DNA from 3 places in the Brevibacterium sp. LAARM2_SD2 genome. Region 2 is predicted to be linked to each of the others. Evidence: predicted binding sites of a transcription regulator. Region 2 holds the regulator's gene; each other region holds the start of a gene.
What was found. Region 2 encodes LexA, which represses DNA repair genes until DNA is damaged. Its sites were predicted from a motif close to TCGAACANNTGTTCGA; they were not measured.
Positions count from the first base shown of each region.

Region 1 (9,445 bases), on a different contig from region 2:
ATGGACGCCCTGCCCGTCGTCGAGGCCACCGGCCTCGACTTCGCCTCGACGAACGGGAACATGCACGCGTGCGGCCACGACCTCCACGTCTCCGGCCTCGTCGGCGCCGCCACACTCCTCGCCGCGCACCAGGACGAGCTCGCCGGCACCGTCGTCTTCATGTTCCAGCCCGGCGAAGAGGGGCAGGGCGGAGCGAAGATCATGATCGACGAGGGCATGTTCGACCTCGCCGGCCAGATGCCCGACGCCGCCTACGCGATCCACGTCGCCCCCGGCGTCCCCGGCACGTTCGTCACCCGCCCCGGCTCGATCATGGCCGGCGCCAACACCTTCCACCTGACAATGCACGGCAAGGGCGGCCACAGCTCCCGACCGCAGGACGCGGTCGATCCCGTCCGTCCCCTCCTCGAGTTCGGGCAGGCGGTGTACTCGATGATCACCGGGTCCTTCAGCGTCTTCGACCCCATCGTCGCCGAGGTGACCCTCCTTGACGCCGGCAGCGCCGTCAACATCATCCCGTCGACGGCGACGCTGGGCATGTCCGTGCGCACCCTGTCCCCGGAGACGACGCAGCGGTTCCCCGAGCTCGCGACCCGCCTGGCCGACTCGATCGCCGCAGCTCACCGATGCACCGCCGAGGTGGTGTGGAACGAGCAGTACCCCGTGACCGTCAACGACGCCGCGGAGGCCGCGTTCACCCTTGAGACGCTCACCGAGACCTTCGGCGCCGACCGCGTCGTCAACGCCCCCGACCCCGTCATGGGCTCCGAGGACTTCTCCTACGTCCTCGAGGAGGTTCCCGGCGCGTTCGTCTTCCTCTTCGTCACCCCCGAGGGCGTCGACCCCGACACCGCGGCGGTCAACCACTCACCAGAGGTCCTCTTCGACGACCGACACCTCGCCGATCAGGCCGCCGCTCTGGCCACCCTGGCCTGGAAGCGGTCGCAGCGCGGCTGAGGGGTCAGGCCGAGGAAGCAGGCTGAAGGGTCAGGCTGCGGCCTCAGACGGTGTCGCCGTCGGCATCGACGGAGTGGACGCGGTCCTCGCGCAGGGCCACCTTGTCGACCCCGTCGAGCTCCATGAGCAGCGGAACGAGGTGGTCGAGGGGGCGCTTGCCCTCGAACTTCACGTCGATGCGCACCATCTTCGCACCGTCTTCGGCCTCGAAGCGCTGGGAATCGAGGATCGTGTTCGAGAAGCCCATCGTGCTCGCCACCCCGAGGATCTCCCGCAGCACCCCGCCGCCGTCGCGGTAGACGATGCGCAGCAGTTTGCCGCGGTTGCGGTCGGGGATCCTGCGGATGAGCGGGGCGACGACGAAGAGCGTGAGCAGGTGCAGGCCGGTGAGCATCGTGGCCAGGGCGAGCATTCCCGCCCCGCACGCCATGCCGACGGCGGCGCACACCCAGATCGAGGCTGCGGTGGTCAGCCCGCGCACCATGTTCCGGCCCTTGAAGATCACTCCGGCGCCGAGGAAGCCGATGCCGGAGACGATCTGGGCTGCGATCCGCGAAGGGTCGAGCTGGACGTCGCTGTCGAGGACCCCGGCGAACCCGTAGGCGGAGACGAGGGTGAACGCGCACGTGCCGATCCCGACGAGGACGTGCGTGCGATAGCCGGCGCTCTTCTGCCGGAACTGCCGTTCGAAGCCGATGAGCGAGCAGAGCACGAAGCTCGCCAACAGCAGGGTGCCCTCGAGGAGGATGTTCGAACCGAAGATGTCGCCGAATGAGCCCATAGTCGCTCACCTTAGTCCGGTTGCCCCGTCGAGAGCACGGTTCCGGTCATCGCCGGGTGGGACAGCCGGGACAAGACGAGTGGGACAGCCGGGACACGGAGAACTCCGCGGATGATGTCATCCGCGGAGTTCGAAGAGGAAGGCTGGCCGGGCCGGAGCCCGGAGCGATCAGGACTGGGGGACGAGGCTGCGATCGAGCGCCCGCGCCGCGGTGCGGAGCTCATCGGCGTAGCCGGCGACGACCTCCTCGGCGTCGGTGAGTCGCCAGTCCGGGCCGTAGGAGTCGCGCGGCAGAGTGATCTCGACGTTGTCGCCGACGAGGTCGAGACCGATGAACTCGAGCACGGCACGCAGCTGCGCGCCGGACATCCCACCGCCGTGGCCGCCGTAGCTGATGATGAGCGACGGCTTGTCCTTCCACTCGGCGAAGAGGTAGTCGATGGCGTTCTTCAGCGACGCCGGGTAGCCGGCGTTGTACTGCGGGGTGACGAAGACGACCGCGTCGGACTCGTCGATGATCCGCGCCCATTCCTTCGTGTGCGCATTCTGGTAGTCGCCGAGCGCCGGCATCCGCGGCTCGTCGAGCAGCGGCAGGTCAAGATCGGCGAGGTCGATGATCTCGGTGCGCGCATCGGCGGCATCGGAGATGATCTCGGCGACGGCGGAGGCGATCTGGTCGCCGACGCGCACCGGTCGGACGCTGCCGACGATGATGCGGATGAGCGGGGTGGACGGGGTCTCAGTCATGGGTGGTGGTCCTTTCGACGTCTGTGGAGGTGATGGGGATGGAGCTGTGTCAGTTGCAGCCCTCGGGGCCGCAGACGGCACCCTCGGGGTAGTCGTCGGCGCCGTCGGTGCCGGTGCCGGTGAGCACGGTGAGCTTCCGGCTCTCGTCCCACGCGGTCTCGAGCGCCTGGGTGAAGACCGGCGGCTTCTGCGCGCCGGAGATTCCGTATTTGCGGTCGATGACGAAGAACGGCACCCCATTGGCGCCGAGCATCCGGGCCTGAGCGACATCGGCCTCGACAGCGTCGGTGTACGCGTCGGATTCGAGGACCCGACGGGTCTCGGCGGGATCGAGCCCGAGCGACTCACCCACCTCGGCGAGGTAGTCGATGCTTCCGATGTCACGACCGGACTCGAAATGCCCGGACATCAGCGCCTCCTCGGCGGCCGCCATGACACCGTGGCTCTTGGCGAAGTGGAGGAAGCGGTGGGCGGTGAAGCTGTTCGCGACGACGACGGAATCGAAGTCGTAGTTGAGGCCCTCGCGCGCCGCCTGCTCGCTCACCTGGGCGAACATCTGCCGCACCTGTTCGGCGGGCATGCCCTTCGACCGGCTGAGGTAATTCGCTTCCGACTCCTCGACATGGGCGGGAAGGGTGGGATCGAGCTGGAAGCTGCGCCACTCGACCTCCACGTCATCCTTGTGCGGGAAACCTCGAGCGCGGTTTCGAAGCGACGTTTGCCGATGTAGCACCACGGACAGGCGATGTCCGACCAGATCTCAATTTTCATACACTTTTCAACTACCTGCCCATGGAGGTTATTCCCGCCGCGGGGCCGGGTGCGACCGTCGTCACATTCGACCCGGAGGCGCGACCCGCCGAGGTGTTTGTCTCGACCTGGAGGACCCGACCGTCGCGGACGATGGGGAGGCGACGCCGTCAGAACAGTGCCGTCACAGCAGCGGCGTCAGAACAGTGCTGTCAGAACAGTGCCGCCTGGGGATCGAGCAGGGCGGACTCGGCAGCGGCGTTCGGTGACGATTGCCCGCCGCCGGTGGTGCCGCGCCGGGTCCACCGCTTCGTCGCGGGATAGTCGTCGTCGCTGGTCCCGCGCAGCTCGTAGCGGTCGATGAGCGGATTGATCCGCGCCGCCAACCAGGTCCGGTACTCCTTCGAGGCATACGCCGAGTTCGCATACATGCGCCGGTAGCGGGGGAGAAGCTCGGGGTGCTCGCGGTCGAGCCAGGCGAAGAACCACTCGCGAGCGCCCGGGCGCAGGTGAAGGGCGCCGTAGACGACCCTGCTCGCACCGGCGTCCCTGATCGCCGCGAGCGCCGTTTCGAGATGCTCGCGCGAATCGGTGAGCTTGGGCAGCACCGGCATGATGAACACGGTGACTCGGAAGCCCAGTTCGGCAGCCGCGCGCACCGTCGCCAACCGCGCCGCGGTCGTCGGCGTCCCGGGTTCGATCGCCTGCTGGAGCTCGTCGTCGTACACGGCGATCGACATGCTGATCTCGACGGGCACGTCGCGGGCGGCCTCGGCGAGCAGCGGGAGGTCGCGACGCAGCAGGGTGCCCTTCGTGAGGATCGACAGCGGTGTGCCGTGTTCGGCGAGGGCGGTGATGATCCCGGGCATGAGGCGGTAGCGGCCCTCGGCTCGCTGATAGGGGTCGGTGTTCGTCCCGAGGGCGACGAGGTCGCGTGACCAGCGGGGCTTGGCGACCTCCGCGGCGAGCACCTCCGGAGTGTTGACCTTGACGATGACCTGCCGGTCGAAGTCGCCGCCGGAGTCGAGGTCGAGATACCGGTGGGTGCTCCGGGCGAAGCAGTAGACGCACGCGTGGGAGCAGCCCCGATACGGGTTGATCGTCCACGAGAACGGCATCGCACTCGATTGCGGGACACGGTTGAGCGCGGACTTCGCGAGGACCTCGTGGAACGTCATCCCCGCGAACTCCGGGGCGCGCACGGTGCGGATGAGCCCGGTGACTCCGAAGAGCCCGGCTGTCGGTTCCGTGTCATTCCATCTCACACCGGCATTCGAACACGTGTTCGAGTCGAAGTCAAGGGCGGCCCGTGCGCCGGCCGTGACCGCCGACGGTGATCCGATTAAATGGTATGCCAAATATTCCACTACCGAGCGCCGCCGATCCGCCGGCATCATCCCAGGTCCGGCAGTCTGACTCGCGCACACCAGGCGTTGTCACTGCTGGACTGACGGCGATGACCCCATTGCGGAATCACTGTGACCCAGGTTACGCTCACGAGGTCAGCTCTCACCGCCGCGACGCCGGGAAGAACGACTTTGGTATTCCAGCGCCGCGCCCGTCTGATTCGAGAACTCCCATGGCCCACACCGTGACGTCCGACCAGTCCGTGCCCGACCCGCAGTCGAGCACCATGCCGCACCGGCTCGGACCGAGCCCGGAACAGCTCGCCGCGCACCGGATCAGCCCGCGCTTCTACAACGCCGATCTCGCGCCGAGCAGGAAGGAGGGCCGCAGCTGGACGGCGTACAGCGTCTTCTCGCTCTGGGCCAACGACGTCCACTCGCTCGGCAACTACGGGTTCGCCCTCGGCCTCTTCGCCCTCGGCCTCGGCGCGTGGCAGATCCTCGTCGCCCTCCTCGTCGGTGCGGCCCTGCTCTTCGTCCTCCTCACCCTCTCAGGGTTCATGGGTCACAAGACCGGCGTTCCCTATCCGGTGATGTGCCGCATCGCCTTCGGCATCCACGGGGCCCAGCTGGCCGCCTCGGTGCGGGGGATCGTCGCGATCGCCTGGTTCGGGATCCAGACCTACCTCGCCGCGAACGTCCTCAACGTCCTCCCCATCACCCTCATCCCCGGCCTCCAGGCGTGGACTGAGGTCGAGTTCCTCGGACTGAGCGGCCTCGGCTGGTTCTCCTTCACCCTGCTGTGGATCGTCCAGGTCATCATCGTCAGCTACGGGATGGGAATGATCCGGCGCTACGAGGCGATCGCCGGCCCGATCATCCTCGTCACCTTCCTCGCCCTGGCGATCTGGATGCTCGTCCGCGTCGACTTCCGCATCGCGTGGTCGATCGACGACCCGCTCACCGGGTGGCAGATGTGGACGAACATCCTCGGCGGAGGGGCTCTGTGGGTGGCGATCTACGGCACCTTCGTCCTCAACTTCTCCGACTTCACCCGGTCGGCGAAGAAGAAGGGCTCGATCGTCGTCGGCAACTTCTGGGGCATCCCCATCAACATGCTCGTCTTCGGCCTCGTCGTCATCTCGCTCGCCGGCGCCCAGTACTCGATCGACGGCACGGTCATCAGCTCGCCCGCCGACATCGTCCAGGCCATCGGCAATCCGGTCCTGCTCGCCGCCGCCTCGCTCTCCCTGCTCGTGCTCACGATCGCCGTCAACCTCATGGCGAACTTCGTCGCCCCGACCTACGCCCTGACGAACCTCTTCCCGCGCCATCTCAATTTCCGCCGGGCCGCGATCATCTCCGCGATCATCGGATTCGTCATCCTCCCGTGGAACCTCTACGACTCACCCGTCGTCATCGTCTACTTCCTCGGCGGCCTCGGCGCGCTGCTCGGGCCCCTGTTCGGCGTCATCATGGTCGACTACTGGCTCGTGCGGAAGACGAAGGTCAACGTCCCGCAGCTCTACACCGAGGCCCACGACGGCGAGTACTTCTACCACCACGGCGTCAACTGGCGGGCGATCGGGGCGTTCATCCCCGCCGCGATCCTCTCGCTCATCCTCGCCCTCGTCCCCGCGTTCTCCGGCGTCTCGCAGTTCTCCTGGTTCCTCGGCGCAGGGATCGCCGCGGTCATCTACTTCGTCATCGCCCGCCGGGACTTCACGTTCCGCGAGGTCGACGGCGAGGAGATCGCCGTGCCCACCGCCCACTGAGGCCCGCTCAGACGCTCACTCTGACACGCACCCCGACACCCCTCCGATCCTGCGAAGGACTTCGCCCATGAGAATCCTCGTCGTCAACGTCAACACCACTGCGGCGATGACCGCCGGCATCGCCCGGGCGGCCAGCGAGGCCGCCTCGGCGGGCACCGAGATCATCGGTCTCACGCCGACCTTCGGCGCCGAATCCTGCGAAGGCAACGTCGAGAGCCATCTCGCCGCGCTCGGCGTCATGGATGCCGTGCTCGGCTATGCCGGGGACTACGACGCCGTCATCCAGGCCGGGTACGGCGAGCACGGACGTGAGGGCCTCCAGGAGCTCCTCGACGTCCCCGTCGTCGACATCACCGAGGCGGGGGCGCAGCTGGCGATGATGCTCGGGCGCCGGTACGCCGTCGTCACCACCCTCGACCGCACCGTTCCCCTCATCGAGGACCGCCTGCTGCTCGCCGGACTCGACCGGCACTGCACGTCCGTGCGGGCGTCGGGGATGCCCGTGCTCGACCTCGAGGCCCATCCCGATCGGGCAGTGGCCGCGATCGCCGAGGCGGCCGCCGAGGCCGTCGAGACCGATCGTGCCGAGGTCATCGTCCTCGGCTGCGGCGGGATGGCCGACCTCACCGAGACGATCGTCGGCCGCTGCGCGGTGCCCGTCGTCGACGGCGTGGCCGCCGCGGTCAGGCTCGCCGAGGCGCTCGTCGGCTTGGGGCTGACGACGTCGAAGGTGCGCACGTACGCCCCGGCCCGCCCGAAGCGCCTCGACGGCTGGCCCTTCGCCGCGGCAGCGGGAGCGTCCCCGTCGGACCCGCAGACCGTGACGCGGCACGACCCCGTCACCCGGGCCTCCTGAGGCCCGGTCAGTCCGAATCCGCGGCCCCGCCGGGGTCGGAGATCTCCTGCGGTTCGTGCGCGAGACGTTCGCGGTGCTTGTCGTGCTGCTGCCGGCTCGTGTCGAGATGGTGGGCGGCCAGCGCGCGCACCCGTTCGAGGTCGCGGTGGGCGATGGCATCGAAGAGCTCGGCATGCTCAGCTGCGACGACGTCGAGCTCGTCATGCTGGCTCAGCTGCCACCGCATCCGCGAATCGAGGAGCTCGCCGACCTCGACGAGGAGCCGGTTGCCCGAGAGCTCGGTGACGATGGCGTGGAAGTCCGCGGCGGACCGATGCGCCCCCACGGCGTCTCCGGCCTCGGCCTGGCGGCGACCGGCCGTCATCGTCGCCTCGAGCCGCTCCAGCCCCTCGCGGGTGTGACGCTGAGCGGCGAGTTCGAAGGAGAGGAGATCGAAGGCCTGCCGCACCTCGGCGAGGTCGGCGACATCGCTGGGAGAGAACTCGCGCACCGTCGCCCACGTGTTCGGCCGGTGCGTCACGAGCCCTTCGGACGCGAGCTGCTTGAGCGCCTCCCGGATCGGGACCCGGCTCACCCCGAGCTCGGAGGCGAGGTTGCGTTCGACGAGGCGGCTGCCCGGCGCCCGCTGACCGTCGATGATCTCACCGCGCAGCACCTCGGTGACCCGCAGCGTCTCCGACCGGGGGGTGTCGTTGTTCTTCACGCGCTCATTCTCTCACTTCGCGGGGCACGGACACGGGTGCCCACCGTCGCGCGGACGGTGGGCACCCGATGCCGGACAGGCGGGGCCGTGACCTCAGCGCCGCATCGCCCGGCCGAGGGTGTCGAGACCGACGGATCCGAGACCCAGCGCCTTCGAATGGAAGGCCTTGAGGTCGAAGTCCTCGCCCGCCTCGGCGGCCGCCTCGTCGCGGAACTGCTCCCACAGGCGCTGGCCGATCTTGTAGCTCGGCGCCTGCCCCGGCCAGCCGAGGTAGCGGTCGAGTTCGAACGCGAGGAAGCTGCGGTCCATCGCGACGTTGTCGGTGAGGAACTGCCAGGCCTTCTCCCGATCCCACGTGCCCCCGCCGAGGCTCTCGGGGGCCTCGAGACCGAGGTGGAAGCCGATGTCGAGGACGACGCGGGCCGCCCGCAGACGCTGCGAGTCGAGCATCCCGAGGTAGTCGGCCGGGTCGTCGAGGTAGCCGAGGTCGGCCATGAGCTTCTCCGCGTAGAGCGCCCAGCCCTCGCCGTGCCCGGAGACCCAGCACATGAGCCGGCGCCAGCGGTTGAGGGTGTCGGAGACGTACGTCGCCTGCCCCACCTGGAGGTGATGACCGGGCACTCCCTCGTGGTAGACGGTCGTCTTCTCCTGCCACGTCGCGAACTCGGTGACCCCCTCGGGCACCGACCACCACATCCGTCCCGGCCGCGAGAAGTCGTCGGTCGGGCCCGTGTAGTAGATCCCGCCGGTCGACGAGGGCGCGATCATGCACTCGATCGTGCGCACGGGTTCGGGGATGTCGAAGTGGGTCTTCCCGAGTTCGGCGATCGCCTCGTCGGCGACTCCCTGCATCCACTCGCGCAGGGCCTCCTTGCCGACGAGCATCCGCTCGGGGTCCTTGTCGAGGGCCTTCATGACGTCGAAGAGGTCGACGCCGGGCATGATCTGCTCGGCGACGCGCCGCTGCTCGGCGTCGATGCGCTCGAGTTCGGCCAGACCCCACGCATACGTCTCGTCGAAGTCGATCTCGGCGCCGAGGAAGTCCCGCGAATGCAGGGCGTACGCGGCCCGGCCGGCCGCCTCGTTCTCCGGGGCGACCGGGAGGAGCTCGGAGGCGAGGAAATCGGCGAGTCCGGCGAATGCGGTGCGGGCCGCTTCGGCGTGGGAGGCCAGATCATCGCGCAGGGTCTGGGGCACCTCGGCGACGTCGTCGGCCCCGGCGATGACGGTGAGATACGGGGACTCGTCCCCGGCGATCGCCTGCACCTGGTCGATGACCTTCTCGATCTGGATGCGCGCGGCGACCTGCCCGCGGTCCTTGGCCAGAGCCAGCGACTCCTCGTACCCGGTCACCGAGGCCGGAATCGCCGCGAGCGTCTCGTCGACGGTCTCCCAGTCGGCGACGGTGGCCGTGGGCATGAGGTCGAAGATGTCGCGCATGTCCTGGACGGGGGAGGCGATGACATTGAGGCTGGCATGTATGAAGCCGGCGTCGTAGAGGTCCCGGTCGACGCCGAGGCGGTCGCGCAT
Region 1 is NZ_JBNFOM010000013.1:59,198-68,642, forward strand. It holds gene AC2W7K_RS10030 (M20 metallopeptidase family protein) at 1-957, shown strand, start outside; gene AC2W7K_RS10035 (MgtC/SapB family protein) at 1,001-1,738, opposite strand; gene AC2W7K_RS10040 (NADPH-dependent FMN reductase) at 1,907-2,485, opposite strand; partial or broken gene AC2W7K_RS10045 (DsbA family oxidoreductase) at 2,706-3,256, opposite strand; gene AC2W7K_RS10050 (Rv2578c family radical SAM protein) at 3,448-4,500, opposite strand; gene AC2W7K_RS10055 (NCS1 family nucleobase:cation symporter-1) at 4,869-6,356, shown strand; gene AC2W7K_RS10060 (aspartate/glutamate racemase family protein) at 6,424-7,212, shown strand; gene AC2W7K_RS10065 (GntR family transcriptional regulator) at 7,220-7,915, opposite strand; gene AC2W7K_RS10070 (DUF885 domain-containing protein) at 8,009-9,445, opposite strand, start outside.
Region 1: a site for LexA is predicted at 4,509-4,524, ahead of AC2W7K_RS10050 (Rv2578c family radical SAM protein). Genes of this name have one in related genera too.

Region 2 (9,445 bases):
GCCCCACTCGCCCCCGTGCCCAGGGCGAGCGACTTCGACGCCGACGTCGCCGCCGCGATCGCACGCTGGGACACCCCGGCCCTGCGCACCGCCGTGAGCGGCGCCCGCGCCGTCCACGCCGACCTCGACCTCCTCGGCGCCGCCCTCGAGCACCACGAGGCCGGCACCCCGGGGACCCGCGAGGTGATGATCGTCCACGACTCGACCGTCCACGACGTGCGCACCCTGTGCGCCGTGGCCGAAGGCTGAGATGACCGCCCCGGCACCGATCATCTCGATCGTCGGCGCGACCGCGACGGGCAAGTCCGACCTCGCCCTCGACCTCGCCGAACGCCTCGACGGGGAGATCATCAACTCCGATTCCATGCAGTTCTACCGGGGCATGGACATCGGCACCGCGAAGCTGCCGGTGACCGAGCGCCGCGGGGTGCCCCATCACCTCATCGACATCCTCGACGTCACCGAGGAGGCCACGGTCCAGGCCTTCCAGACCGCGGCCCGGGAGGCGATCGCCGACATCCGGACGCGCGGGCGGCGCCCGATCCTCGTCGGCGGCTCGGGCCTCTACGCCCGCGCCGCGACCGACCACATGGAGTTCCCGGGCACCGACCCTGCGGTGCGCGCCCGCCTTGAGGCCGAGGTCGCCGCCGACCGGTGGGCCGCCCACCACCGACTCGCCGACCTCGATCCGGTCGCCGCAGAGAAGATCGGCACCGGAGACGCACGCCGCATCGTCCGCGCCCTCGAGGTCATCGAACTCACCGGCCGGCCCTTCAGCGCTTCCCTGCCCGACTACACGGAGATCGAACCGACGATCCACCTCGGCCTCGGCGTCGATCGGGCGACCCTGCACACACGCATCGCCACCCGCGTCGCCCGGATGTGGGAGGCCGGCTGGGTCGACGAGGTCCGCACCCTGCTCGGCCAGGGGCTCGCCCGCGGTCGCACGGCCTCCCGGGCGATCGGGTACGCGCAGATCCAGGAGCATCTCGCGGGCACGATGAGCGCGGCCGCGGCCCAGGAGTCGACGACCGTGCGCACCCGCCAGTTCGCCCGCCGTCAGGACACGTGGTTCCGCCGCGACCCGCGCATCACCTGGATCGACATGAGCGAGGCAGGGGCAGCGGCACCGGAGTCCCCGGGGTCACCGCTGAGCCGGGCACTGGAGATCGTTAGGATGGAGGCATGACCTCACCGTTCGCCGCACTCTCCGGCACCCGCTTCCACAAGGGGCATGGCACCGAGAACGACTTCGTCCTCCTCGACGACGACAACGGTGACCTCACGCTCCACCCCGAGACCGTCGCGCTGCTCGCCGACCGGCAGACCGGGCTCGGCGGCGACGGCGTCATCCGCATCGTCCGCTCCGCCGACAGCGGCATCCCCGGCGCCGCCGACCAGGCCGCCGCCGGTGCCGAATGGTTCATGGACTACTACAACCACGACGGCAGCCTCTCGGAGATGTGCGGCAACGGCGTCCGCGTCTTCGCCCACGCCCTCGTCACCACCGGGCGCGTCCCCGCTGACGCCCCGGAGATCAAGGTCGCCACCCGCGACGGCATCAAGACCGTCCGCACCACCCTCAACCCCGCCCTCGGTGAGACCGACCCCGCGACCGAGGCCTGACCGCGCGGATCCCCGGTTCGCCCGAGGACGCGTGGTACACCGTCGACATGGGCGCGTGGTCACTCGACGACCGCGCCGAGGTGCTCGTGACGACCGACGGCATCGACGTTGCCCGTCCGGGACTGTCCGTCGAGACGGGCAATCCGCACACCGTCGTGGCACTCGCCGAGGCGGCCGAGCTCGCCGCCGCCGACCTCCGCGACTACCCCGTCCTCGACCCGGTGCCGCCGCACGGGTCGAACGTCGAGTACATCGTCATGGAACCGGCCCGCAGCGACGTCGCCGGCGGGGAGGGCGCCCTGCGGATGCGCGTGTCCGAACGCGGCGTCGGGGAGACCCGATCGTGCGGGACCGGTGCGTGCGCGGCCGCGATCGCCGCCCATCACTGGGCCGGTGCGGCCTCGCCCCTGCAGTGGCGCGTCGACGTTCCCGGCGGTCGCCTGCGCATCGGCATCACCCCTGATCAGACCGGGACGGCCGGAACCGTCACGCTGGCCGGTCCCGCGGTCCTCGTCGCAAGCGGCACCCTCGACTGAGATTCGCGGACGCTCGACGCCGGAAGGCACACCGTGTCCGCACTCGCATCAGTCCCGGTGGATCGTGAGGATCCGGAACCCTTTCGCCGAGGCGGTGCGCTCAGCGGTGAACCCCTCACCGAGCATCGTGGAGATCCAGCCGAGAAGGGAGTCGGCGCCGAGGTTCTTCGACACGACGAGGTCCGCGCGCCCACCGGGGGCAAGACGGGGCAGCCACGTCTCCAGCAGCTCATGGAGGGCCTCCTTGCCGATCCGGATGGGCGGATTCGACCGGATCGTCGAGAACTCGAGGTCCGCGGGGATCTCGTCTGCGGTGACGGGACGGATCGTCTCGAGTCCGAGGCGGGCGGCATTGCCCGCCGTCGATTCGAGTGACCGGGAGTTGACGTCGAGGGCCCAGATGCGGACGTCCACCTCGGCGTCGGCAGCCTGGAACGCGGAATGGAGCGCGATCGGACCCCACCCGGCCCCGAGATCGAGAAGATCCCCGGGGGCGGGCGCGGGAAGGTGCTTGAGGAGCACAGCGGTGCCGGGGTCGAGTCGAGTGGGGGAGAAGGTCCCGCTCATCGTCTCTACGGTCACGGTGCGACCGGCGAGGTCGAGGGTGATCTCCCGGCGCTTCGCGTCGCTCGTCGGGCTCTGCGTGAAATAGTGCTCTGCCACGGTTGCAGTCTAGTCGGCTGTGGGAGAATAGAACGACGTCGGAATGCGTTGCACAGAATGCAGACGACAACGACACACGAACAAAGGAATGAATGACGTCCACCGACAAAGAGCGTCGAGATGCCATGCTCGACCGCGTCCTCGCCAGAGGTGCTCAGGCGCTCAGCCCGCAGGGAACCCCCGCTGACGAGGACTCCCAGTTCGATCTCGCCGAGCGTGCCGCCCTGCGGCGCGTCGCCGGACTCTCCACCGAACTCGAAGATGTCACCGAGGTCGAATACCGCCAGATCCGGCTCGAGCGCGTCGTGCTCGCCGGACTGTGGAACACCACGCTCGACGAGGCGGAGAACTCGATCCGCGAACTCGCCGCGCTCGCCGAGACCGCCGGCTCCGAGGTCCTCGATGCGATCGTCCAGCGCCGGGAGAAGCCGGACCCGGGCACGTACCTCGGCAAGGGCAAGGCCGCCGAGCTCAAGGAGATCGTCGAAGCCGTCGGCGCCGACACCGTGATCATCGACTCCGAACTCGCCCCCAGCCAGCGGCGCGGGCTCGAGGACGTCATCAAGGTCAAGGTCGTCGACCGCGTCGCGCTCATCCTCGACATCTTCGCCCAGCACGCGAAGTCCCGCGAGGGCAAGGCCCAGGTCGAGCTCGCGCAGCTCGAATACCTCCTGCCGCGTCTGCGCGGCTGGGGTGAGTCGATGTCCCGTCAGGCCGGCGGCCGGGTCGCCGGCGGTGCCGGCATCGGTTCGCGCGGTCCCGGTGAGACGAAGATGGAGCTCGACCGCCGTCGCATCCGCACGCGGATGGCGAAGCTGCGCCGGGAGATCGCCGCTATGGCTCCGGCCCGGGACACGAAGCGGAAGAACCGCAACCGCAACCACATCCCGTCGGTGGCGATCGTCGGGTACACGAACGCGGGCAAGTCCTCCCTGCTCAACCGGCTCACCGACGCCGAGGTGATGGTTCAGAACGCCCTGTTCGCGACCCTCGACCCGACCGTCCGGCAGTCGCGGACGGCTGAGGGCATCACGTTCACGTACACCGACACCGTCGGCTTCGTGAGGAACCTGCCCCACCAGCTCGTCGAGGCGTTCCGGTCGACACTCGAGGAGGCGGCCGACTCCGATCTGCTCCTCCACGTCGTCGACGCCTCGCATCCGGATCCGCACGGGCAGATCCACGCCGTGCGCGAGGTCCTCGGCGACGTCGAGACCGGTGACATCCCCGAACTCCTCGTCTTCAACAAGGTCGACCTCGCCGACGAGAACGTCGTCACCGCGTTGCGCGCCGAATACCCCGGAGCACGGTTCGTCTCCGCGGCGACGGGGGAGGGGATCGCCGAACTCGTCGAGACGATCGAGGAGAGGCTGCCCTCGCCGAACATCGAGATCACCGTCCTCATCCCGTATGAGCGCGGCGACCTCGTGTCGAAGATCTACGCGCTCGGCACCGTCGAGCACGAGGAGCACGGCGCCGGCGGCACGGGCATGCAGGCGAAGGTCCCGGCCGAACTCGCCGCCGAACTCGAGGAGTTCCGCAGGCCCGACCTGGTCATCGGCGAGTGAGCACGGTCTCCGATCTGCTCCAGACCGCGGTCGGGGCGATCGGCGGAGCGCCCCGTGAGGGGCAGACCGAGATGGCCGAGGCGGTCACCTCGTCGCTCGACAAGAACATCCACCTCCTCGTCCAGGCGGGCACGGGCACCGGCAAATCGCTGGCCTACCTCGTGCCCGCCGCCGAGTTCGCGAGCCGCACCGGCGGGACGGTCGTCGTCTCGACGGCGACGCTGGCACTGCAGACGCAGATCATCCACCGGGACCTGCCGCGCCTGTTCAAGGCGCTGAAGAAGACGCTCGACCCGCTGCCGAAGGCCGCGCTGCTCAAGGGGCGGCGCAACTATGTGTGCAAGCACAAACTCGAGGGCGGCTATCCCGACGAGGACGAGGGGATGCTCTTCGACCTCGGCGCCGATGCCGCCGCCGGTCGCAGGCCAACTGACCGGTCCGGCCTCGGCGAGGAGATCCAGCGGATCCGGACGTGGGAGAAGACGACGGACACCGGCGACCGGGACGATCTGCTGCCAGGTGTCAGTGACAAGGCGTGGGCGCAGGTGTCGGTCAACGCGTTCGACTGCCTCGGGTCGAACTGTCCGCTCTTCACCGAGTGCTACGCCGAACAGGCGCGGACCGCGGCCTCGGAGGCCGACATCATCGTGACGAACCACGCGCTGCTCGCGATCGACGCGTTCGGGGAGAACTCCGTCCTGCCCGATCACGACGTCATCATCATCGACGAGGCCCACGAACTCAAGGACCGCGTGACGAACGCCCTGTCCGGCCAGATCAACACGGGCATGCTGTCGGCAGCCACCTCGGCGGTGCGGAAGAACACGACGGTCGAGGACGGGGTCGTCGCGATGCTCGACACCGCCTCGGCGGCCTTCGAACGCGCCACCGCCGGTGTCCAGGAGGGGCTCATGCTCTCCGTCGCCGAGCCGTTGGCACTCGCCCTCACGCAGATCCGCGACTCCGCCCGGCAGATCATCAACGACATCGGCGGACGCGGGGAGGAGGCCGATGCGGGCCGGCAGATGGCCAAGGCCCGGTGCCAGGAGATCTTCGAACTCGCCGAGCGCTTCTGCGATCCCGGCAAGAACGACGTCGTGTGGCTGAGCCGCAGCACCTTCCGCGAACGCGAGACGACGAACCTCGTCGTCGCCCCGCTGAGCGTGGCCGGGACCATGCGCAACGGGATCTTCGAGGACTCCACCGTCGTCGCGACCTCGGCGACGCTCGCCCTCGGTGGGAACTTCGACGCCGTAGCCGCCTCGCTCGGTCTCTTCGGACCGGATGCGCCGAGGTGGGACGGCCTCGACGTCGGCTCACCGTTCGACTACGGCCGGCAGGGGATCATCTACGTCGCCTCTCATCTGCCCAAACCCGGTCGCAGCGGGCTGAGCGAAGAGGCGCTGGCCGAACTCGAAGCGCTCGTCACCGCGTCCCGTGGCGGGGCGCTCGGACTCTTCTCCTCGAAGGCGGCAGCGAATGCCGCCGCCGAGCATCTGCGAGCCAAGGTCGATGTTCCGATCCTCCTCCAGGGCGAGGACGGTCTGCCGTCGCTCGTCTCCCGGTTCGCCGCCGACGATGAGGCGTGTCTGTTCGGGACGATGTCGCTGTGGCAGGGCGTCGACGTGCCGGGGAGGACGAACCGGCTCGTCATCATCGACCGGATCCCCTTCCCGCGCCCGGACGATCCGCTCATGCAGGCGCGGGCCCGCGACGCCGACAAGCGCGGTGTCAACGGGTTCATGGCGGTGAGCGCGACGCATGCCGCACTGCGCCTGGCCCAGGGTGCCGGGCGCCTCATCCGCTCGACGGCCGACAAGGGAGTGGTCGCAGTGCTCGACTCGCGGCTGCGCTCGGCTCGGTACGCCGGATACCTCGTCAACTCGATGCCGCAGATGTGGCCGACGACGGACGCGCAGCTCGTCCGCACGGCCCTCGGTCGCCTCGCTGACGCGAAGGACGACGGCGCAGCCAAGGGATGAGGTCCTCGGGGCCGGGTGGTACAGTTCGCGCCATGGCGCGCAAACGGAAGAAGAAGCCCCAGCGGAAACACTGGCTGGCGAGTCTCCTCACGGGTCTCGCCCTTTTCGCCGCCGGGGGAATCGGACTGCTCATGGGTGCCACCTATCTCAACGTCTGGCCCGTTGCGGCCTTCGTTCTCGGCGGTGCTGCCATGGTGCTCACCCTGGTCATTCTGCTCGGAATGGGCGACTCGACGCAGGGCTATCCGACCGCCGACTCCCTGACCGATGTGCAGAACAGCCCCTGAACGATCCCAGTATCTGATTCAGCTGCGCCGCAGATCCGTCGCGCGGTTTCGCACGCACAACCCTCAGCGGCAATCACCCCGCGCAGCTTCGCACGCCCTACGCGGAGCCGCTGATCCACCGCGTGCACGGGTTGTCCGTGCAGCTGTGTGGGCGGGATTCGAAATCTAAGCCCGCCGAGGCGGTCGAAGGGCACCCGGAGCGCGAAGACCACCGCGGCGCCGCTGATACACCGCGGAGCTTCGTAGGCCCTACGCGGAGCCGCTGATCCACCGCGTGCACGGGTTGTCTGTGCGGTTGCGTGTGCGGGATTCGAAATCTGACCCCGCCGAGGCGGTCGTGCCCTGCCGCCGAGGTGGTCGTCCGCGCCCGGGGACCCTGCGGAACGCACGAATGCCCCCGACCGTGACCGGTCGAGGGCACTCGTCGCCGGGCGCTGGCAGTGCTCGAGCAGGCGAACTGTGCAGGCAGTGCCCGCGATATGCGCAGTCGCTCCGCGCAGGCCGTGCCCGGTAGCAGCTCTCAGAGGCGGCGGATGACGGCGACGACGAGACCCATGATCTGCGCGTACGTGCCGTCGATGGGGTCGTAGTCCTTGTTCTGCGGGAGCAGCCACTGACGTCCGGCCTTGCGCTTGAGCGTCTTCACCGTCGCCTCGCCGTCGAGGAGGGCGGCGACGATCTGTCCGTTGTCGGCGGTGTGCTGCTTGCGCACGACCACCCAGTCGTCGTGACAGATGGCCGCCTCGATCATCGAATCGCCGACGACCTTGAGGAGGAACATCTCTCCGGAGCCGACGACCTGCGTCGGCAGGGAGAAGACGTCGTCGACCTCCTGCTCGGCGAGGATCGGACCACCGGCGGCGATGCGGCCGACGACGGGGACCTGGACGGTGTTGTTCGCAAGCTCCTCGTACTTCGCGCGCTCCGCCTCCTCCTCTTCGAAGGGATTGACGACCTCGATCGCCCGAGGGCGCTTGGGGTCGCGACGGACATAGCCGAGCCGCTCGAGCTGCGAGAGCTGATGCGCCACGCTCGAGAGCGATGCGAGCCCCGCGGCCTCGCCGATCTCGCGCATGCTCGGCGGGTAGCCGTTGGTGACGACGGCGCGTTCGATCGTCTCGAGGACGAGCCGCTGCCGGGGGGAGAGTCGGAAGTCGCCGGCTCCGGTCGGCCCGTCGGGGATCTCGACCTCGTCCTCTTCGCTGCGCGCAGCCGCGATCTCGCTGGCCACATCCTCGTTGCGCGGCCTGCCTCTGCCTCGTTTGTTCTGCACCATTGCCTCTTCCCCTTCGTTCTAATCCCACCGGTCGAAGCGCTTCGAGAGATCTCGTGTCAGTGCCGCCTGGGATGGTTGTTCGAGATCGATCAACAACGCTGGTTCTCGCTCATTGTCTCATAAATGTTCGAGATGGACTGGACATTTGTTCGATTGGCATGTTGAATAGAACAGACGTTCTACCCATTGCGGATGGAATCGTACGAAGAAAGAGGTAAAGCGATGTCTGAGAAGAATCACGAAATGCGTCTGACCGTCCGCGGCCGCCGCGCCGTGCGCCTGCTCCGCACCGCCCTGTGCGCTCTCGCCATCATCGGCGGAACGCTCTTCATCTCCACCCAGACGTTCACCGCCGAGGCGGTCGCTGAGGGAGAGGTCGTCGGAGTCGCCGCTGACGCCGTCGTCGTCGGCGAGGGCGAGTCGCTGTGGACCGTGGCCTCGAACCTCGGTCTCGACCGCGACACCCGTGAGGTCGTCGCCGACATCGTCGAGCTCAACCACCTTGACAGCCCTGTCGTCCACCCGGGCCAGAGCCTCGACGTTCCCCAGCGCTAAAATCGGTGTGTGGGAAACATCGACTCTCTGCCGGTCCGCTCCGACCTCGTCGGTCAGCAGCCCTACGGCGCTCCGCACCTCAACGTTCCGGTGCAGCTCAACGTCAACGAGAACGCCTATCCGATCCCCGAGGTCGTCACCGAGGCGATGCGCCGGGCCGTCGACGGCCACCTCGCCGGACTCAACCGCTACCCCGACCGGGAGTTCACGGCGCTGCGTGAGCACCTCGTCACCTACCTCGACGGCGTCAACGAACGGGCGGGCGGCTCGTTCGACCTCGTCCCGGAGATGATCTGGGCGGCCAACGGCTCGAATGAGGTCCTCTCCCACATCGTCCAGGCCTTCGGCGGCCCCGGACGCACCGCTCTCGGCTTCACCCCGAGCTACTCGATGCACCCGCTCATCACGACCGGCACCGGCGCGAGCTGGGTGGCGGGCTCCCGTGACGAGGAGTTCGAACTCGACGCCGCATCCGTCGCCGCCGAGGTGGCCCGCGTCGATCCCGACATCGTCTTCCTCTGCACCCCGAACAATCCGACCGGCACCTCGATCGGCCTCGACGTCATCGCCGCCGCATACGAGAACTGCCGGGGAATCGTCATCGTCGACGAGGCGTACGCCGAGTTCTCCCGTCCCGCCCTGCCCTCGGCGATGACCCTGCTCGAGGGCCGACCGCGCCTCGTCGTCTCCCGGACGATGAGCAAGGCCTTCGCCTGCGCGGGACTGCGGCTCGGCTACGCGATCGCCGCCCCCGAACTCATCGACGCCCTCCGCCTCGTGCGGCTGCCCTACCACCTCTCCGACATCACCCAGGTGCTCGCGTGCACGGCGCTCGAGCACGCCGATCTGCTCCTCGGCAACGTCGATCGGCTCATCGACTCGCGCACGGCCATCGCCGAGCGCCTCGCCGCCCTCGGCTTCACCGTCTACCCGAGCGATTCGAACTTCGTCC
Region 2 is NZ_JBNFOM010000012.1:73,556-83,000, reverse strand. It holds gene AC2W7K_RS09610 (hypothetical protein) at 1-249, shown strand, start outside; gene miaA (tRNA (adenosine(37)-N6)-dimethylallyltransferase MiaA) at 251-1,189, shown strand; partial or broken gene dapF (diaminopimelate epimerase) at 1,186-2,162, shown strand; gene AC2W7K_RS09595 (class I SAM-dependent methyltransferase) at 2,211-2,825, opposite strand; gene hflX (GTPase HflX) at 2,918-4,393, shown strand; gene AC2W7K_RS09585 (ATP-dependent DNA helicase) at 4,390-6,375, shown strand; gene AC2W7K_RS09580 (hypothetical protein) at 6,408-6,662, shown strand; gene lexA (transcriptional repressor LexA) at 7,183-7,938, opposite strand; gene AC2W7K_RS09570 (LysM peptidoglycan-binding domain-containing protein) at 8,182-8,493, shown strand; gene AC2W7K_RS09565 (histidinol-phosphate transaminase) at 8,503-9,445, shown strand, end outside.

Region 3 (9,445 bases), on a different contig from region 2:
TCGAGTCGACCCTCTGGCGGATGATGGCGACTGCCTGATCGAGCTGTTCCGTGCTGATCGTCTGTCCTCGGACACCTGGGGTTCGAGGATGATCGAGGTGCCGCCCTCGAGGTCGAGGGCGAGCTTCGGTGTGGGTGTGGCGTCGGACCAGATGACACCTGCGGCGAGGACGCCGAGGAGGATCAGGGTGACGACCGTCAACCACAGGAAGCGCAAACCAGGGCGTGGCTTTTCTTCGATGTCGGACACGTCTCAGCTTTCGATCGGGAGCAGTGAGGGGATCAGTTCTTCTTGTCGTCGGTGTCCGGCTTGTCGGTGCCGGTCCCCTTCGACGGATCCTCAGTCGAGCTGCCGTCCACGTCGTCGGCGTTGGTCTTGGCAGCCGCATCCGCCTCGGCGGCAGTGCGGTCGGCCTTGTCGGCCGTGAGATCGGCGTCGTCAGCCTTGAGATCGGCGTCGAGGGCCTTCTCATCGGCGCGGTCGGCCTTGAGATCGGCATCGGCGGCCTTCGCATCGGCACGGTCGGCCTTGAAGTCGGCGTCGGCGGCGTTGAGGTCAGCGTCGGCGGCCTTGAGGTCGTCGTCGCCCGCCTCGGCGCGCTTGCGCTCGTTCATCGCGTCGAGTTCGGCGTCGGTGATCGCCGGGGAGTCGGTCGCCTCGGTGGCGGGGGCCGCATCGACAGCGGTGTCCGGGGTGTCGATCTGGCCGATGGCCTGGCGGTGCACGCGCAGGACCGTGCCGGGTCCGGATTCGATGGTGACCTGGTTGTCCTCGTCGTCGATCGAGAGCACGGTGCCGAAGACGCCGAAGGTCGTCATGACCTTGGCTCCGGGAACGAGGTTCGTCTTGATCTGCTCCGCACGCGCCTTCTGCTTACGCCGAGAGTTGAACAGGAAAAAAATCAGCAGCGCAGCGAGCGCGAGAGGGATCAGCAAATCCACAGGTATCAACCTTCCATAAGAACGGACCAGTGCACTAGCTTAGTTCGAAGTCCGTACTCAAGGCGAACCGATACGCAGGGTTCAGTACTCATAGTTTGCTGGGATGTGGAGTCCCAGATGCCTCCATGCCGCCGAGGTGGCGACGCGTCCGCGTGGGGTGCGGCTGATGAGGCCCTCCCGCACGAGGTACGGCTCGGACACGGTTTCGACCGTGTCGGCCTCCTCCCCCACCGACACCGACAGCGTGCCGAGTCCCACGGGACCGCCGGCGAAGCGCTTGCAGAGGACTTCGAGGACGGACCGGTCGAGGCGGTCGAGGCCGAGTTCGTCGACTTCGTAGACGGTAAGCGCGTTGAGCGCCGCGGCCTCGTCGATGGTGCCGTTGCCGCGCACCTGCGCCCAGTCCCGGACGCGGCGGAGCAGACGGTTGGCGATGCGGGGCGTGCCCCGGGAGCGGGTGGAGATCTCGGTGAGACCGCGGTTCTCCGCGTCGATGCCGAGCATCCGGGCAGAGCGGGTGAGGACGGTGAGCAGGTCGGCGCTCGAGTAGAAGTCGAGGTGCCCGGTGAAGCCGAAGCGGTCGCGCAGCGGCGCCGGGAGGAGTCCCGAACGAGTCGTCGCGCCGACGAGGGTGAAGGGCGGGAGGTCGAGCGGGATCGCCGTGGCGCCGGGGCCCTTGCCGACGATGACGTCGACGCGGAAGTCCTCCATCGCGACGTAGAGCATCTCCTCGGCGGCGCGGGCCATCCGGTGGATCTCGTCGATGAAGAGGACTTCGCCCTCTTCGAGGGAGGAGAGGATCGCGGCGAGGTCGCCGGCGTGCTGGACGGCGGGGCCGGAGGTCACGCGCAGGCTCGCCTGCATCTCGTGGGCGATGATCATCGCCAGCGTCGTCTTCCCGAGTCCGGGCGGGCCGGAGAGCAGGACGTGGTCGGGGGCCTTGTGCCGGGCCTTCGCGGCGTCGAGGACGAGCGAGAGCTGTTCGCGGACCTGCGGTTGGCCGATGAAGTCGTGGAGGCCCTTGGGTCGCAGCGCCGCCTCGGCGTCGCGTTCAGCGGCTTCGGCGCTGCCGGAGACGAGCCGGTCGTGCTCGGCGCCGGTGAGCCGCTGGTCGCCGAAGTCCATCTCGTAGGAGGCGGTTTCGCGGTCGGTCATTTCCGGGCACCGAGGACTTTGAGCGAGGCCTTGAGCAGCGCCGAGGTGCCGGCGTCGGCCTCGAGGTCAGCGACGACCTCCTGGACCACCTCGGCGGCTTGGGGCTCCTTCCAGCCGAGGCCGACGAGGGCGTCGACGACCTGCTGATTGGTCCCGCCGAAGGAGAGCGCGGGGCCCGGTGCTGCGGCGGCGAACTTCGGGAGCTTGTTCTCGAGTTCGAGGATGATCCGCGAGGCGCCCTTCTTGCCGATGCCCGGCACGCGGGTCAGGGCGGTGGCGTCCTGGCCGGCGATCGCGGCGGCGAGTTCGTCGGGGCCCATGACGGAGAGGATGGCCATCGCGAGGCGGGGTCCGATGCCCGAGATCGTCAGGAGGACCTCGAAGGTGTGGTTCTCGTCCTCGGTGCCGAAGCCGAAGAGGGTCATCGAGTCCTCGCGGACGACGAGGGTCGTGACGAGGTCGATGTCGGCGCCGTGGCGGGTGCCGGCCAGGGTGTCGGGTGTCACGTGCACTTTCCTGCCGACACCGTAGGTGAGGACGACGAGGTGGTCAGCTGCGATGCGATGGACCGTACCGCTGAGGAAACTGATCACGGACTGCCTTTCAGGTGGGAACACGTGTACGAATCCAGACTAACAGTTCGAGGTCGCTCGCCTCATCCGACATGCCCGGGCCGGTGGCACACTCGTCCCCTCAAACGGGCGCTCACCACAGACCCCGATCATCGGGCCCCGGAACATCGCCACCGGCTGCAACGTCACCGGCGGCATCGCCGCCCATGGCACCACTATCGGTGGCGCCGCCATCGCTGCGATCGTCGATGCCCCCGCCTGGCTCTCGCGCGGCACCCGGTTCGGACCCACTGCTCCATCGCACCGAATCCGCGTCGCTCCCCCGCATCAGCTCCGGCCCGCAGTGCTCCGCATCGACGCCGACATCGGCGGCGGTGAGCGGCGACAGCGGCAGGTCGGCGAAGAGCGTGTCGACGGCGTCGTCGGTGACGAATCTCGCGTGGAGGATCGGCCTCCGTTCGATGTCGACCGAGGCAGGTGGTATCCATGCGGCACGGCCGTCCTTGAGCATGATCGTCTCCCACTCGGATCTGTCGATGAGGTGGTGGTGCATGCTGCAGACGAGAGTGAGGTTGTTGAGGTCGGTTCTGCCGCCGAGTGCCCAAGGGAAGACGTGGTGCGCGTCGCACCAGCCCGGTGGTGTCTCGCATCCAGGGAAGGTGCAGCCCTTGTCTCGCGCGGCGAGGATCGCCAGCTGTCGGGGCGTCGCGTGTCGCTGTTCGGTCGCCAGCGCCATCGACTTCGCCTTCTCAGTCATGAGGTGGAAGAACACCGTGCCGTTGAGGCCCTCATCGGCGGCGAGGTCGATCGGGAAGTCGGCTTCGGCTCCTGTCGTCGCCCGGCCCTTCCCCTCGGCGAGGTTCTCGGCCGTTGCGGTGACGACGAGGGCGAACGGCGCTCCCCTGCCGACCCGACCCATTTCGGTGTGGGAGATCAGTGTCGAGAAGCGCTCGTACATGAGGTTCTGCACTGTGCCCTGTTCGTCCGAGGTGTCGGCGAACGTGCCGTCGGCGCGGACTCCCCAGCCGCGGGGGTTCTCGGAGCCTGTGCCTGACAGCTGCGGGTTCACATCGGCGGGCAGCGGTCGGTCTGATGCGTCTCCGGCGAGCACGCTCCCGAAGAGCTCGAGCATCTGTTCGCCCTCGACGCGGAGGTCATCATCGGGTCCACCGTCGAGACCCGTTGGATTCTGAGCACCGCCGTCACCAGTCTCATCGTCGAGACCCGGCGTGCCGTCTGCGCTGCTGTCACTGGACGTGTCGCCTGCTTCGCTGGGGTCACCCGCTCCGGTCGGGTCGTCCACTCCGGTCGGGTCGTCCGCTTTGATCCGTGAGGTCAGCCATCCCTGGATGATGCCACCGGTGATCGGGTCGAGGAGGCCGCTGAGGTCCCAGTCGCCGTCGCGGCGCTGGCGGACGTTGACCTTGTACTTCGAGCGGTCGCGGGAATCGGTCGGCTCGGCGCCGTCGGGGTCGACCCGCTCGAGCATGGCGGTGAAGATCCGCCGGAGGTCGGAGACGCGGACGCTCGGCGCGCGTTCGACGAGTTTGCCTTCGATCCGTTCGCGCACCTCGGTGCCGAGCCAGAAGGGGACCTCGTCGAGGCATTTTCCGATCATCGCCGCCTGGCTCGACGACAGCGCTCCGGACTGCAGACCGGCCGCGACGATCGGATACTTCGGCGGCCGCGACTGCCCGGTCAGGTCGACTCGGTTGCCGAGGTTCTTCGCCAGTTCGGTGCGGCGGTGCGCCTCGGTGCTGCTGAGTTGGAGTTTGTCCTGCACCAGAGCCTTGGTCGATTTCGCCCCGTAGTCCTTGGGCGTTCCGACGCGCTCGAAAACCGACAGCGTCACGGCGTGGAGCGAATCGACGAGACGGCTGAGCGCTTCGACTCCCCTCATCACGGTGATGGCCTCGTCGGGTCCCATCGGACGTCGGAAATCGCGGAGTTCGGCTTCGAGCCGGGTGATCGCAGCGATGCTGTCGGTCACCTCGGGGACCGAGCCTCCGAGGTCGGCCCACTGTTCCTTCGTGAGCATCGGATGGGGAGAGTCTGCCAGGGAGGTGTCGCGGTGCTCGTCGACGGCCGTTTGGAAGGGGTTGTCCATATCGGACACGCACGGCCGCGAGGCGATGTCATCGTCCATGCCACCGCGCGCGGGTTGTGGTGCACCACCACCTCGCGTCGGTGGAACTCCCGGACTCGCCGGCGGCGGTCTGTGAGCCCGTCCCTCCACCGTCGCCTCGGCGAACCTCTCGGCCGGAGAGCCCAACGTCCGCAGGATCAGAAAGCGAAGGATCGCAGGTCGAGGGCTCAGGTGCCGAGAAGTCGGGCGCCGCTACCGCGTCCATGCTGCCGAGCGTCTCTGCCAGTCCATGACCGCTGAGATCCATTCCGGCCGCTTCGAGCTGATCGCGAAGAGAACGCGGGGCCGTCGAGCCCTTCCTGTCTCGCGACCCGGGCTTCTTCGATGCTCCCGCACGCGCACCCGACTTACTGCCACGGGAGCCATCATCCCGGTGGTTCTGCGGTCGTTCCGGCGTGAGTGTCATGATCTCGGCAATCTGTCCGTCAACGGTGACGTTGTGCGGTTGTCTCTATTCTAGATGTAAGTGACATCACATGTCTATAGTTTCGTTCGATTTTCTCAACTGATTTTCTATGACGTTCGGTGCAGTTCTAATCAGGAATGAGGTGCGGTGCTCATCAGGGACGATGTCATGATGAGAGCGGAGAGGAACTCGTTCCGAGGCGCTCTTGCCTTGAGCACAGAGCTCAATTGGGCGCGTCGAATCGTAGCCGAGACGCTCGGAATCGCGATCGACGCGCGCAGCGCGGTCGGGGCATCCCGCCGCGCTTCGGCTCACTTCGCGTTGCGCAGCGCGCGGGCCCACTGTTCCTGGGCTTTGGTCAGCCCACTCCCCTGCCGGCCGCTGCCCTTGCGTTCGGTGAGGTCCTTGTTCATCCCCGGCGTCGACTGAGCGCTGAGCGCCCCGCGCCACGAGTGGCAGATCGCTATGGCCAGGGCGTCGGCGGCGTCGGCGGGTTTGGGCGGCGCGTCGAGTCCGAGGATGCGGGTGACCATGTTCGTCACCTGCTTCTTGTCCGCCCGTCCGGAGCCCGTGATCGCTGCCTTGACCTCGGACGGAGTGTGCATGGCGACGGGGATCCCGCGGCGCGCGGCCAGTCCCATCGTCAGGCCCGAGGCCTGCGCGGTGCCCATGATCGTCGAGACGTCATTGCGGGCGAAGACCCGCTCGATGGCGACGACATCGGGTCGGTGCGTGTCCAGCCAGGTGTCGAACGCCTCGGCGAGGGACCCCAGCCTCAGGTCCACGGAGTCCGCGGACGGGGTGCGGAAGACGTCGACGGCGACCATGGCGGCCTTCCTGGCCGGCAGGGTGTCGATGACGCCGAATCCGCACCGCGTGAGGCCGGGGTCCACGCCGAGGATGCGCATCAGGCGTCGAGTTCTGCGAGAACCTCGTCGCTGACGTCGGCGTTCGAGTAGACGTTCTGCACTTCGTCGCTGTCTTCGAGGGCGTCGATGAGCTTGAACACCTTAGTGGCGGTGGCTGCGTCGAGGCTGACCTTGAGTCCGGGGACGAACGAGGCCTCGGCGGAGTCGTAGTCGATGCCGGCGTCGACGAGCGCCGTGCGCACCGCGACGAGGTCGGTCGCCTCGGAGATGACCTCGAAGGTCTCCCCTTCGTCGTTGACCTCTTCGGCGCCGGCTTCGAGGGTCGCCTCGACGATGGCGTCCTCATCGGTGCCCTCGGCCGGGACGACGATGACGCCCTTGCGGTTGAAGTTGTACGACACCGAACCGGGATCGGCCATCGAGCCGCCGTTGCGGGTCACGGCGACGCGCACTTCGGAGGCCGCACGGTTGCGGTTGTCGGTGAGGCACTCGATGAGGAGTGCGACGCCGCCGGCCGCGTAGCCTTCGTACATGATCGTCTCGTAGTTGACCGCTTCGCCGTCGAGGCCGCCGCCGCGCTTGACGGCGCGGTTGATGTTGTCTGCGGGCACCGAGTTCTTCTTCGCCTTCTGGATCGCGTCGAAGAGGGTCGGGTTGCCGTCGGGATCAGGTCCACCGTTGCGTGCGGCAACCTCGATGTTCTTGATCAGCTTGGCAAACAGCTTGCCGCGCTTGGCATCGATGGCAGCTTTCTTGTGCTTAGTCGTTGCCCATTTGGAATGACCTGACACTGGTGTTCCTTCCTATAGATGAAGCCCTTAGATTCTATACGCCCCAGCGCCCGCGCGCCGAAACCTCCGCGGTGCAGTCCTTTCGCACCGAGGCGGTCCGGCTGAATCCTGTCCAGGTGCAGTCGCTTCCCGGTCCGGTCGGTTCGCACCGAGGCGGTCCGGCTGACTCCTGTCCAGGTGCAGTCGCTCAGTCGATGACGAGGGGGACGTCGGGCACGGTGCCGACGGCGGCGAGCTCCATGAGGCTGAGCAGGTTCTTCGGGTAGATCGTCTCGGTCGTCGCCATGAGCTCGTCGCGGGACCACCAGCGGAACTCGAGCAGGCTGCGCTTCTCGATGTCCGTCCACACGGCGTCCTCGAGTTCGATGTCCTCGCTCGTCCGGTAGGCGAAGTACGTCTCGAGCTGCCGCAGCTCCTTCTCCGTGAAGTGGAAGACCTCGTCGCGGATGGCGAGCGGACCGATGAGGTCGCCGGGTTCGCATTCGAGGCCGGTCTCCTCGGCGAGTTCGCGGGCCGCCGTCTGCGCCGGCGATTCGCCCATCTCCGAGCCGCCGCCCACGGTCATCCACCACTGATGGGTGGGCGTGAGCAGGTCCTGGGCCCTGATGAGGAGAACCTCGTCGCGCTCATTGAGCAGAACGACCCGTGAAGCTTTACGAGGTTTCATGGTTCTCCAGGAGTTGACGGCGGACAGACGAAATTCTTTGCAGGATAGTGATGCAGCAGGCGATCATCAAGACGCCCAAGGCGACCGTCAGAACGATATCGGGAAGTCCCATTCCCACCAAGCCGGTGACGATGAGTGTGACCAACAACCGGTCGGCGCGTTCGGCGATTCCGCCGGACGCGTGGACGCCCAGGCCCTCGGCCCGCGCCCGCACATACGAGACAAGCGACCCTGTCACCAGGCAGCCGAGGGCGAGGAGCGCGGTGAGCGGATCATCCGCGCCGAGGAAGAACCACAGTGCGAGACCGACGAACACGGCGGAGTCCGCGATGCGGTCGAGCGTCGAGTCGAGGAATGCGCCCCACAGGCTCTTGCGTCCCATCTCCCGGGCCATGATCCCGTCGAGCATGTCGCAGAAGACGAAGACGGTGATGACGACCGTGCCCCAGAACAGGTGCCCGAGCGGGTAGAAGATCAGCGCGCCGGCGCTCACCCCGAGCGTGCCGATGAACGTCACGGCGTCCGGGGTGAGCCCGAGGCGCAGGAGCAGCCTGGCCAGGGGACGGAAGAGTCGGGTGAATGCCTCGCGGGCGATGGTGTTGAGCATCGGGTCAGCGAACCGCCGAGGTGGTGAGCGGGCGATCGACGGTCGTGCAGTCGGCCTTGGGGGCCCGCAGGCGCTGGTCCCACCAGTCGAGGATCGCATCGAAGCGCTGCCGGCGATGTCGCGGCTGCCCCGAACGCGAGAGCTCATGGTTCTCACCGGGGAAGATGAGCAGCTCGGTGACGACCCCGGCCCGCTGGAGCGCGGCGTAGTACTGCTGGGCCTGTTCGAGCGGGCACCGGAAGTCGAGCTCGGAGTGCATGACGAGCGTCGGCGTGCGCACCGCATTCGCATGGGCGAGCGGGGACTGCCGGGCGATCGCCGCGGCATCACGCGAGGTGTACTCCTCGGTGAAGAACCGTCCGATGTCGGAGGTGCCGAGGAAGCTGTGCGGGTCGAGGTATCCGCGTTCGACGATCGCCGCGGCGAAGCGGTGATCGGCGGCGATCGTCATCGCCGTGAGATATCCGCCGTACGATCCGCCCTGCACGCCGAGGCGGCTCGCATCGAGGTCGGCGTCCGCGGCCAGTGCGTGGTCGAGGACGGCGAGGACATCGGCCATCGCCGGTGCGGCCATGTCGCCCTGCACCGCGGTGCCCCACGTGCGGGTGCGTCCTCCCGAACCGCGCGGGTTCGCGTAGACGACGGCATAGCCCGCCGAGGTGAGCACCTGGGTCTCGTCGAACCACCCGTGCGTGTACTGCGCGAACGGTCCGCCGTGGATGTTGAGGATCACCGGGAACGGTCCCTGCCCGGCCGGCTTGGCGAGCCATCCGGTGACCGTGCCGCCGGGGCCTTCGACCCGGAGGACCTCGGGGCGCACCGAGGCGGCCGGAGCGGGATGCTCGAGCACGACGGTCGAGGCCGGCCCACCGGACGACTCCCGTGCGGCCTCGAGGTCGACGCGCAGCAGTGCGGCCGGCGCTGTCGGCGTCACCGCGGTGACGACCGCGGTGCCGTCGGCGACGTCGAAGCCCGTGACGACGGTGACGTCGTCGGTGAGGAACACGAGATCGTCGAGGGCCGCCTCGGTGCCGGAATCACCGATCGCAGCATCGAGGTCGAGCCGGGCCAGACGGGTCGCCCCGTCGGTGTCGACGGCGAAGACGACAGTGCCGGCGAGGATAAGCGGCGGGATCTGGGCGACGGCGACCGTCTCTGGGTCGGTGAGCCGCTTGGTCGCACCGGTGCGCATGTCGTGGACGAAGAGACCGGGCATCTGCCCGACGAAGTCGAGTTCGTCGCGTGTGAGGTCGCTGCCGACGAGGAGGATCCGGTCGGCGCCGATCCACCG
Region 3 is NZ_JBNFOM010000027.1:19,146-28,590, forward strand. It holds gene secD (protein translocase subunit SecD) at 1-205, opposite strand, end outside; gene yajC (preprotein translocase subunit YajC) at 282-941, opposite strand; gene ruvB (Holliday junction branch migration DNA helicase RuvB) at 1,023-2,066, opposite strand; gene ruvA (Holliday junction branch migration protein RuvA) at 2,093-2,689, opposite strand; gene AC2W7K_RS15070 (HNH endonuclease signature motif containing protein) at 2,802-4,814, opposite strand; gene ruvC (crossover junction endodeoxyribonuclease RuvC) at 5,532-6,128, opposite strand; gene AC2W7K_RS15080 (YebC/PmpR family DNA-binding transcriptional regulator) at 6,128-6,880, opposite strand; gene AC2W7K_RS15085 (NUDIX hydrolase) at 7,068-7,547, opposite strand; gene pgsA (phosphatidylinositol phosphate synthase) at 7,534-8,154, opposite strand; gene AC2W7K_RS15095 (alpha/beta hydrolase family protein) at 8,159-9,445, opposite strand, start outside.
Region 3: a site for LexA is predicted at 2,706-2,721, ahead of ruvA (Holliday junction branch migration protein RuvA). Genes of this name have one in related genera too.